One region of the Shewanella sp. WXL01 genome, then DNA from elsewhere that is predicted to be linked to it. Evidence: predicted binding sites of a transcription regulator. Region 1 holds the regulator's gene; the other holds the start of a gene.

Region 1 (4,502 bases):
GCATTCGATGGGTCTTCCATGGCGATCAAAGTCTTGGTCGCAGGAATAGCCATACCGATAAGGATAAGGAAAGGGATAACCGTCCATATCACCTCAACTTTGGTGCTATGGTGAAATTTAGCGGGTTCAACGCCTTTTGATTTGCGGTGGAATATCATGGAGTAAATCATTACTCCAAACACCAAAAAACCAATGGCGCAGCAAATATACAAAATGATCATGTGTAGGTCATACACTTGACCACTAATATTAGTGACACCTTGGGTCATGTTTAGGGGCATTTCGCTTGCCACAAGGCGCGGTGCTACTACAGCTAGTAACCCCAATAGCGCACAATACAACCATTGCTTCACAAGACTTCTCCTCTGCCAATTGCGAATAGCAACTACAAAGAAGAGTCACACAGTAAGTCTCTGCTCTATGCAAACTCTTCGGTTCCCAAAAAAGCTTGATGACTTCAAAGTATCGGTGGCGGTGAGAATACTTCGATGCTAATAAGCACTATGGCTTGGTTAGCATTACTGCTGCACGACTACGGGTGTTTACCGCTCGAGATACCTACGACTGAATTTATCAACTCTGATTTGACGTGTTCCAATCTATGTGGATTCACGTTTTTTATATTTAGATGGCGCGTAAAAATCAGCCACCTTGATTTAACATTACTTGCAGTTTAAATATTGATCAAGATCACTTTTATCGGTAATAGCTTGAAAAATGGCTTAAAAAAGTAACAAAAAGCCCTGCAACTATGGCAGGGCTTGAGTTGTAGGGCCTGTTAATCTTTCAAGATTATTTTTGCAGCTGCTTGTTGGAAATTTATACAAGGCAACGACTTTGATGTGTGGTTGTTCCACATGATAAGTCGTTAACACAGTAGAAATGACAACAAGCGCTGCCTGAAAGGTTCGTTTAAAAGCACTTTACTCTTTGTTGTGAGCGAATTTGTGTAGGTGACTAGACGTCATCGCTCACGCCTCGATTAAAGTGCTTTTAATTCGAACAAATTCTAATCAGCAAAGAGCAACAGGCCCTACTCGCAATAAAAAATTAATGAATTGCTGCGAAATTATTCATTTTGCCAGTGATACTTGCAGGGTTAACAGCTTGATTAGCAAGTTCGCTTGCTTGTTGCTCTTGGATAACTAGACCTAGAGCGCGAGCACTTTTTGCTACTAGTTGTAGGCGGCGACTGTCACGGTCATCTAGATTGCTGGTCCAGCTAACGACTGCGCTAGATGTACCACTGGTAAGGGCTTTCTCAGTGGCCCACAGGGTTTCAATTTCATCTTTTGCATGCACCAACAATACCCGGTCAGTACGGACGCCTGCGTTAGCAAGAAGTTGTTTGTAGCTAATATGTGGAGGATTGATCAGTACAATCCAGCGACCTTGAAAACTCAGCGTAGCGAGTTGAGGTGCCAATGCTTTTAGCTCTTGCTCGCCTTGAGTTTTTGAGCGCACAGTATTAATGCTAGGTTGTGCTTGAAGATCGGTGCAGCCTGTTGAGCCATCAGTCCACATACCAGGGTGGCGAGGTGCATTTCCCATTAAGTTATTCATGACCAATCTCCATTTCTAATCACACCAACTGCCAAGCCTTCAATGGTTAAGCTCTCACAGGTTAAGTCGACCTTAATTGGTGAGTAGTCTTCATTTTCAGCATGTAGCAGTACTGTATTACCTTTCTTTTCAAAACGTTTTACTGTGACATCATCTTCAACGCGAGCGACAACCACTTGACCATTTCTTGCTTGTTGCATTTTATGCACCGCAAGTAAGTCACCTTCTAAAATACCAATGTCTTTCATACTGTCGCCGCGCACGCGTAGTAAAAAGTCAGCAGAAGGTTTAAACATATCTGGGTCAACTTGGTAATGCTGTTCAACATGTTCCTGCGCCAAAATCGGTTCACCCGCAGCAACTTGACCAATTAACGGCAGACCATCGTTTTGTGCTTCTTCGTCTTGAGGGAGGCGAATACCGCGAGACGTGCCAGGCATGATTTCAATACAGCCTTTACGAGCTAACGCTTTTAAGTGCTCCTCAGCAGCGTTGGCACTTTTAAACCCAAGACGCTTGGCAATCTCTGCACGAGTAGGTGGCATGCCAGTTTCTGCAATATTGGTTTTAATTAGCTCTAAAATTTCTGCTTGGCGCGGCGTTAATGGTCTCATGTTGAATCCTGTTTTTTTATACAGTGACTGTCATTATATACAGTGTTTGGGTTCGTGCAAGTATTAACCAATATTATTTTTTCGAAAGGCTATTAGTGAGTTAGCGAACTCTGAGTCAGTGTGCTCTGAAAACTACTGTGTGCTGGTGGTTTGATTAACGATTGATAACTCATAGTGTTAGCCGACGATATTCTGTTATCCTATGCGGCATTATTTGTCCGTAGAATTCATAATCACAACTATGTCAAAACCAGATTCGCTAGTATTACGCGCGTTGCGCTGGGTTCAAAAGTGGATGGTACACACGATTGTTGTTCCTGAAGACCCTTTTGATGACTTAAATCTCGATAAAGATAAGCCCATTGTTTACGTGATGAAGACGGAGTCGATTAGCGACACCGCTGCATTAAGTGAAATCACCTCAGGCTTTGGTATGCCAAGCCCGTATGAGCCGCTAGAAATCGACGGTTTGACGGTGCCTAGGGTTGTTTGCCTTGAAGGACGTAAGCCGATTTTTGGTCGCCGCGAAAGTGGCGACAAGTTTCTGAGCTATTTTACCAATCTGTTAACTGTGCATCGCCAGCGTCCTGAATTAGATATTCAGCTGGTGCCAGTGAGCTTGTATTGGGGGCGTACCCCGGGCAAAGAAGATGACACCATGAAAGCGGCTGTGCTAGAGCGTCAGAACCCAACCTGGTTGCGCAAGTGGCTGATGATTATGTTTTTAGGTCGTCATAACTTCGTGCAGTTCTCAAATGCTGTATCACTTAGATTTATGGCAGACGAGCATGGCAGTGATAAAGCCATCGCGCAAAAGCTTACCCGTGTTGCCCGTGTACACTTTGGTCGTCAACGCAAGGTGATGACCGGGCCGCAACTGCCAAATCGTAACTCATTGTTTGACTCATTACTGAAGTCTGAAGCAGTACAAAAAGCGATTAAGGAAGAAGCTGCCAACAAGAAAGTCACAGAGGAGAAGGCAAAGGAAACTGCGGTTAAATATATTGATGAGATAGCGGCAGGTTATTCAGACAGTTTAATTCGTATCGCTGAGCGCTTTTTAACCTGGCTGTGGAATAAGCTATACAGCGGTATTAAAATTCGCGGCGCGGAGCAAATTCGTCAGTTGCACCATGATGGCCACGAGATTGTATATGTGCCTTGTCATCGCAGCCACATGGACTACCTACTGCTGTCTTACATTCTTTATTACCAAGGTATGGTGCCGCCGCACATTGCAGCAGGTATTAACCTTAACTTCTGGCCAGCTGGCCCTATGTTCCGCCGCGGCGGCGCCTTCTTCATTCGCCGCAGCTTTAATGGTAACAAGTTATACACCGCGGTATTTCGTGAGTATTTAGATCAGCTGTTTACCAAGGGCTACTCAGTAGAGTACTTCACCGAAGGTGGTCGCTCACGCACCGGGCGCTTGCTAGCGCCTAAAACCGGTATGTTAGCTATGACTGTGAACAGCGTGCTGCGCGGCATTGAAAGACCTGTCACGCTAGTGCCAGTTTATCTGGGTTACGACCATGTGATGGAAGTGGCGACTTATCATAAAGAGCTAAGCGGCAAGAAGAAAAAGAAAGAGTCTGTTTGGCAAGTATTCGGCATTATTCGCAAACTGGGTAACTTTGGCCATGGCTACGTTAATTTTGGTGAGCCGATTAACCTGCAAAATTTCTTAACTCAGCAATCACCTGATTGGCGTGAAGAAATGGCAAAAGATAAAGAACAAAAGCCAAGCTGGTTAACGCCAGCTGTCAATGATTTAGCCAATCGCGTGATGACCAATATTAACGGCGCCGCGGCGGTTTCTGCCGTCACTTTAGGTAGTCTAGCGTTACTGGCTACTGAGCAAAATGCACTAGAGCGCAGCCAGCTAGAGAAGCAGTTAAATCTTTATCTCAATCTACTCAACAAGGTGCCATACACAGGCTACACCTCGGTGGTGGACGGTGATGGCGCTTCGGTTATCGACCAAGGATTAGCGCTGAATAAGTTTGTCTCTGAAAAAGACACCATGGGTGAGATTATCTCACTTGATGAGCAAACAAGTATCACCATGAGTTACTACCGTAACAACATCATTCACCTGTTGATTGTGCCTTCACTTATCGCCAGTTGCCTAGTGTACATCGAAAACTGTAAGCGTGAACAAATAAAAGCGATTGTGGCGGACTTATACCCGCTATTGAAAGCTGAACTGTTTATGAATATTGATGATCTTGATGCTTACATCGATAACATTTTAGCGCTAATGACGGCAGAACAATTAATAGATGGCACAGAGCTGTTTAAAGTCAATGAGGCACACGTCACACA
Region 2 (4,502 bases), on a different contig from region 1:
CAAGCCACAACATGCTGCCGACAATTAACTCAATATCTAGTTGATGCTCTTTAATTGCACTGTACGCCCGCACGACACCCGCAACCGAGCATTCATCGGTTATGGCGAGTGCTTGATAGCCTAAAAAGTGTGCCTGGATCACTAACTCCTCAGGGTGAGAAGCCCCTCGTAAAAAAGAAAAGTTAGTCTGACAAAACAGCTCGGCATAGTGCGCTAAAGGAGAAGTGGGATAGTGCATTAGCTAAAAACTCCATGCACAAACCACTGTTTATCTGCATTACGAAATAACCACAGCCAGCGACCAGAATCACTGCGGCCAATAAAGTAATCTCTCACAGCTTGCTGGCTATCCCACCAGCCGGTGACAATTCGCTCAGGATAAGGCTGTAAGGTCACATGTTCATTGAGCGCAACAGGCGTTGCCAACATAACGCTGGGGCGTAGGGGAATATCACCATTTAACTCATTCGATACCGTAAAAGGTGGGCATAGCTGATTTGCCAGCTCAGGGCGATGGTCTTGACCTATGCTAAGTCCTTGCACTCTATCTTCGCCTAATTTAGCAGTTAAAATCGATACTAACTCAGTGGCGCTAAGGCTGCCTTGAGAGCCTTGAAATAAATCATTACGCTCAGCGTATTGATTCACCACCCGACTTGCCTTAACGCTAACGCCAATCACAGGCGCGGCTAGATCAACCGACTCCAGGCACAAATTAGTTAGCTGCCACCACTTACTGGCTTTGTACTCACCTTGCGCCGCAGCTACTGTTAATTGCAGATCATCTTTATCACGCTGATGCAGAGTAATTAATAACTCACAAGCTAGCTTGTCCCTTAGTTTTAAATAGGTTTCGAGTCGCTTATAAAGCTTGGTGATGGGCTTTTCTAGAAACTGTAAATTCGACACTTCATAATAAAGCTCAAGATATTGCTCAAAAGCCTCGGCAGGAATGTAAAACTCAACCTTGTGCTCAACCGTGCCTGTAAGCCGAGTAATATAATTAACCACATTAAGATTAAAACGCTTGGATAAATCAGCCAGCGGTAAGCGCAACAAGTCACTAAATTGCTGCACTCCAACCTTTTGCAAACTGGTAATGGCTTTAGGCTCAAGATCGGACTCAATCAAGGCGCATTTAGCTACCTGAGCGTTAAGCCAGTCTTTATTGTCACTGACCTGATTAATCCCCTTTCGCGCCAACATACGTGCGCCATAAGGCGATAAACCAGTGCAGTAGTGAAACTCCACCGCAAAGTGCTTTAAATGGCTCTGCAACTTTTGCCAGTACTGACCTAAGTCTTTATACAAGGTCAGCATATTACTGACTTTAACTAGCAAACCATTTGGTGGATAAAGGGCAATATCGGCCGTTACCAAATACAGCCAACGGGCGATTTGCTTAAGCGTTTTAGCTTCGGTGGCTTCATCATAAGGTAAGACTTGTAAACTAGTGCATAAGGATGCCGCGCTACCTAAACCCATACCCAGCTGTATGCCCTCTTGCTTAGCCGCGCTCGTTAACTGCACCACCTCATTTTGTCTGCCATCAACAATGATCAACGGCAGCTCGCAATCATGATACAAGGTGTCGCGCTGCAAAGAAGGAAAGTGAAGATACAACCACAAAGCCATAATACTCTCGCAATACTAACCAGTTTGCACTTGCGGAAATGGGATTAAATTATCTGGCAGTGCTTGCTGAGTTAAGCTTGGCCAGCGATCAACCATATTGATGTGAAATGCCTCAGACGGCCAACCGCACTTACGCTTATTAATTTTTACCGTCACGCCCTTAGCATGGGTTTGTAAAGATAGGCTTAAATCAAAAGGTAGCGATAACGACTCAGCCTTACCCTCACGTAGAATAAACTGCCGGCAATTACCGGTCTCACTTGCCACCTGCAAACGCTTAACATGATGAATTTCAAGCGCTTGATAACTCCACATCAACACGCTATGGCAAGCACCACTTCGCAAACACTGCTCCGCAGTCCACAGTGCCTGCTGCTGATCTTTTGGATAGATGGTCAGCACCTTATCTAGCTCAATACCTTGAGCCGCAAGCGCCTGCGCCGAAATCAGCCCTTGAGGAGCAATAAACACAATTAACCGTTGCTGCACTTTTGCCTCAACCAAAACAGGCATAAGCAAACGCAGCTCGCCAACACCTGACTCACTCTGAATTTCAGTCACACCTGTCGTATGAAAACCACCAGCCAAATGCTCATCTAGCTCAGTAAACCCAGTCGTTGTTGCCTTAGGAGCAACCTGAGCTGAGCCCTGCCACACAAGGTGCTGATGTTGAAGTAGCTCAATTAAATTAGTCATCACAAATACCTGTATATTTATACAGTATAACTAATAATGAGCTATTTGCTAAATAAATATCTTTTCTATAAAAGGATGCCCTTATAGCAACTCTTTAAGCAAAGTTTTATCTGCAAACCATAGATGAAGTTATTCAGGGGAAAACATCTAGGGTATTAAAACCTTATGACGAACGTGGCTTTGTGTTAGCCAGATCTGAAGCACACTAAAAGTTATAGGCAAAGCCTAATTGATGATAACCACCGACTGAAGTAGATGGTTTAGGGGTCAAAACAAAAAAGGTGCCGAGGCACCTTTTATTTGTAACGCTAACTTTAGTCATAACATTGATTTTGGTTATGACGCTGACTTATGAAAACTTAACTAAGTAGTTTCTTCGCCGCAGCAACAACAATCGACACCGCACTGGTCTCGGTTTGCTTCATGGTCACTTCATCAGGAATTTCTTGCTGGGTACGGTTTACAATGACACCAGCAACACAAGCTGCGCGCCAACCTTGCGACGCACACATGGTAAATAACGTAGCTGACTCCATCTCATAGTTAAGTACGCCCATGGCTTGCCATTCTTTCATCGACCCTACAAAACGCTGAGTTACGCGACCAGACACTGTGTCATAACGCTCTTGTCCTGGGTAGAAAGTATCTGATGAGGCTGTGATACCAATATGAGGCTCAAGACCAGCATCACGACTCGCTGCAACCATGGCAGTAGTACAGTCAAAGTCTGCTGCAGCAGGGAATTCTAGCGGCGCAAAGTGCAAGCTGGCACCATCAAGGCGCACCGATGCTTGAGTCACAATCACATCACCCACGTTAACATGTGGTTGAATTGCACCTGTTGTGCCTACACGAAGGAAAGTATTAACTCCTAGCTGGGCTAGCTCTTCAACAGCAATCGACGTTGAAGGCCCACCAATACCTGTTGAACACACAACCACAGGCTTACCATCTATGTAAGCTAGGTATGAGGTGTATTCACGGTGGCTGGCAAGAAAAGTGGCATTTTCCATCAGCTCTGCGATGCGTTTAACCCGCTCAGGATCACCCGGCACAATTGCCAAAGTGGCACCATCTAACATGCTTTTTGTTAATCCTAAGTGAAATACATCAGACATGTTGAACCCCTATTATCTTATTTTTGAAACGACCGTTCACGAAACTTTAACTTAGTCTACACCATAAAAAGGTTAACTGGATCACACAAGTTGACTTAGCTAGTTTGAATGTTCGCGATATATCATGACAAGCTAATGACAGTTATAGGCTCAAAAGATAACTATCCCACTCGCATTTTTCACTTGCTAATCATTCACTAAAGGTTTTGTGTACTAAGGCGAACACGAGTAAGTAACACGCCAAATCCATTAACAAAAAACAAACAAAATTTTGATGTAAATCAAGCTAAACCTGACTGGATAAGCATAGTCTGAAGTTAACAGTCTTCGCTTTAACTTTGATCTATAACCTAACAGGAGTTGCCTATGTTTCCAGAGCATCGCGAGCTGATCACTAAACTAAAAACCACTGACGCCCACTTCCTTAAAGTATTCGACGAACACAATCGTCTAGATGAAGAAATCAAAAAGCAAGAGGCTCATGCGAGTAGTGACACTACGCCAGATGTGAAATTACTAAAGTCTAAAAAGTTACACCTTAAAGAAGAGATTTACGCCATCTTGCTGAAGCATCAAAACTAGTGAAAACACAGCGCAAGTTAAAACAAAAAAGGACGCATAAGCGTCCTTTTCTATTCTGAGTAAAATTAAGTTAAGTCAAACTAAGTTGACTAGCACTAAGGCTTCGAAGCCTATTTCAATGCTTGTTTAAGTTCATCAGCGCTTTCAAAAAAGCTAACACTTTTCACTTTGAAGTTATCAAGCTCAATTAAGGTCGCGGCTTTCTCCTCTACAGGTAGACTTGCTGTCACCTCACCTTCTCTATCAAGCCCAAGTACAAAGTCATAATCCTGCATCTTAGGGATAGCCACAAAACGCGCGATTAGCGATGGCATACCGCTAATATCGGCGAAGTAGACTAGCTTGCCACTTGCCGCCACTGGGTTTTCAGTTAACGCCTCTTGCACGACTTCACCGCCAGCCATGTCTTTACTGAACAACAAGTATTGGGTTTGCTCTTCTAGCTGCAAAGGTTTCTCAAATTGATCATTA

What was found. The regulator LexA, encoded in region 1, represses DNA repair genes until DNA is damaged. The targets are predictions, from matches to a motif close to TACTGTATNNNNATACAGTA.
Region 2: the regulator LexA is predicted to act here: its motif matches at 2,339-2,358, upstream of imuA (translesion DNA synthesis-associated protein ImuA).

Annotation. Positions count from the first base shown of each region.
Region 1 is NZ_JAAIKQ010000009.1:35,720-40,221, forward strand. Features, by position in the region: gene coxB (cytochrome c oxidase subunit II) at 1-353, opposite strand, end outside; gene G3R49_RS16470 (SulA-like leucine-rich domain-containing protein) at 1,051-1,563, opposite strand; gene lexA (transcriptional repressor LexA) at 1,560-2,177, opposite strand; gene plsB (glycerol-3-phosphate 1-O-acyltransferase PlsB) at 2,419-4,502, shown strand, end outside.
Region 2 is NZ_JAAIKQ010000004.1:84,225-88,726, reverse strand. Features, by position in the region: gene G3R49_RS11845 (error-prone DNA polymerase) at 1-238, opposite strand, end outside; gene G3R49_RS11840 (DNA polymerase Y family protein) at 238-1,635, opposite strand; gene imuA (translesion DNA synthesis-associated protein ImuA) at 1,651-2,331, opposite strand; gene udp (uridine phosphorylase) at 2,691-3,449, opposite strand; gene G3R49_RS11825 (YdcH family protein) at 3,816-4,031, shown strand; gene G3R49_RS11820 (hypothetical protein) at 4,142-4,502, opposite strand, start outside.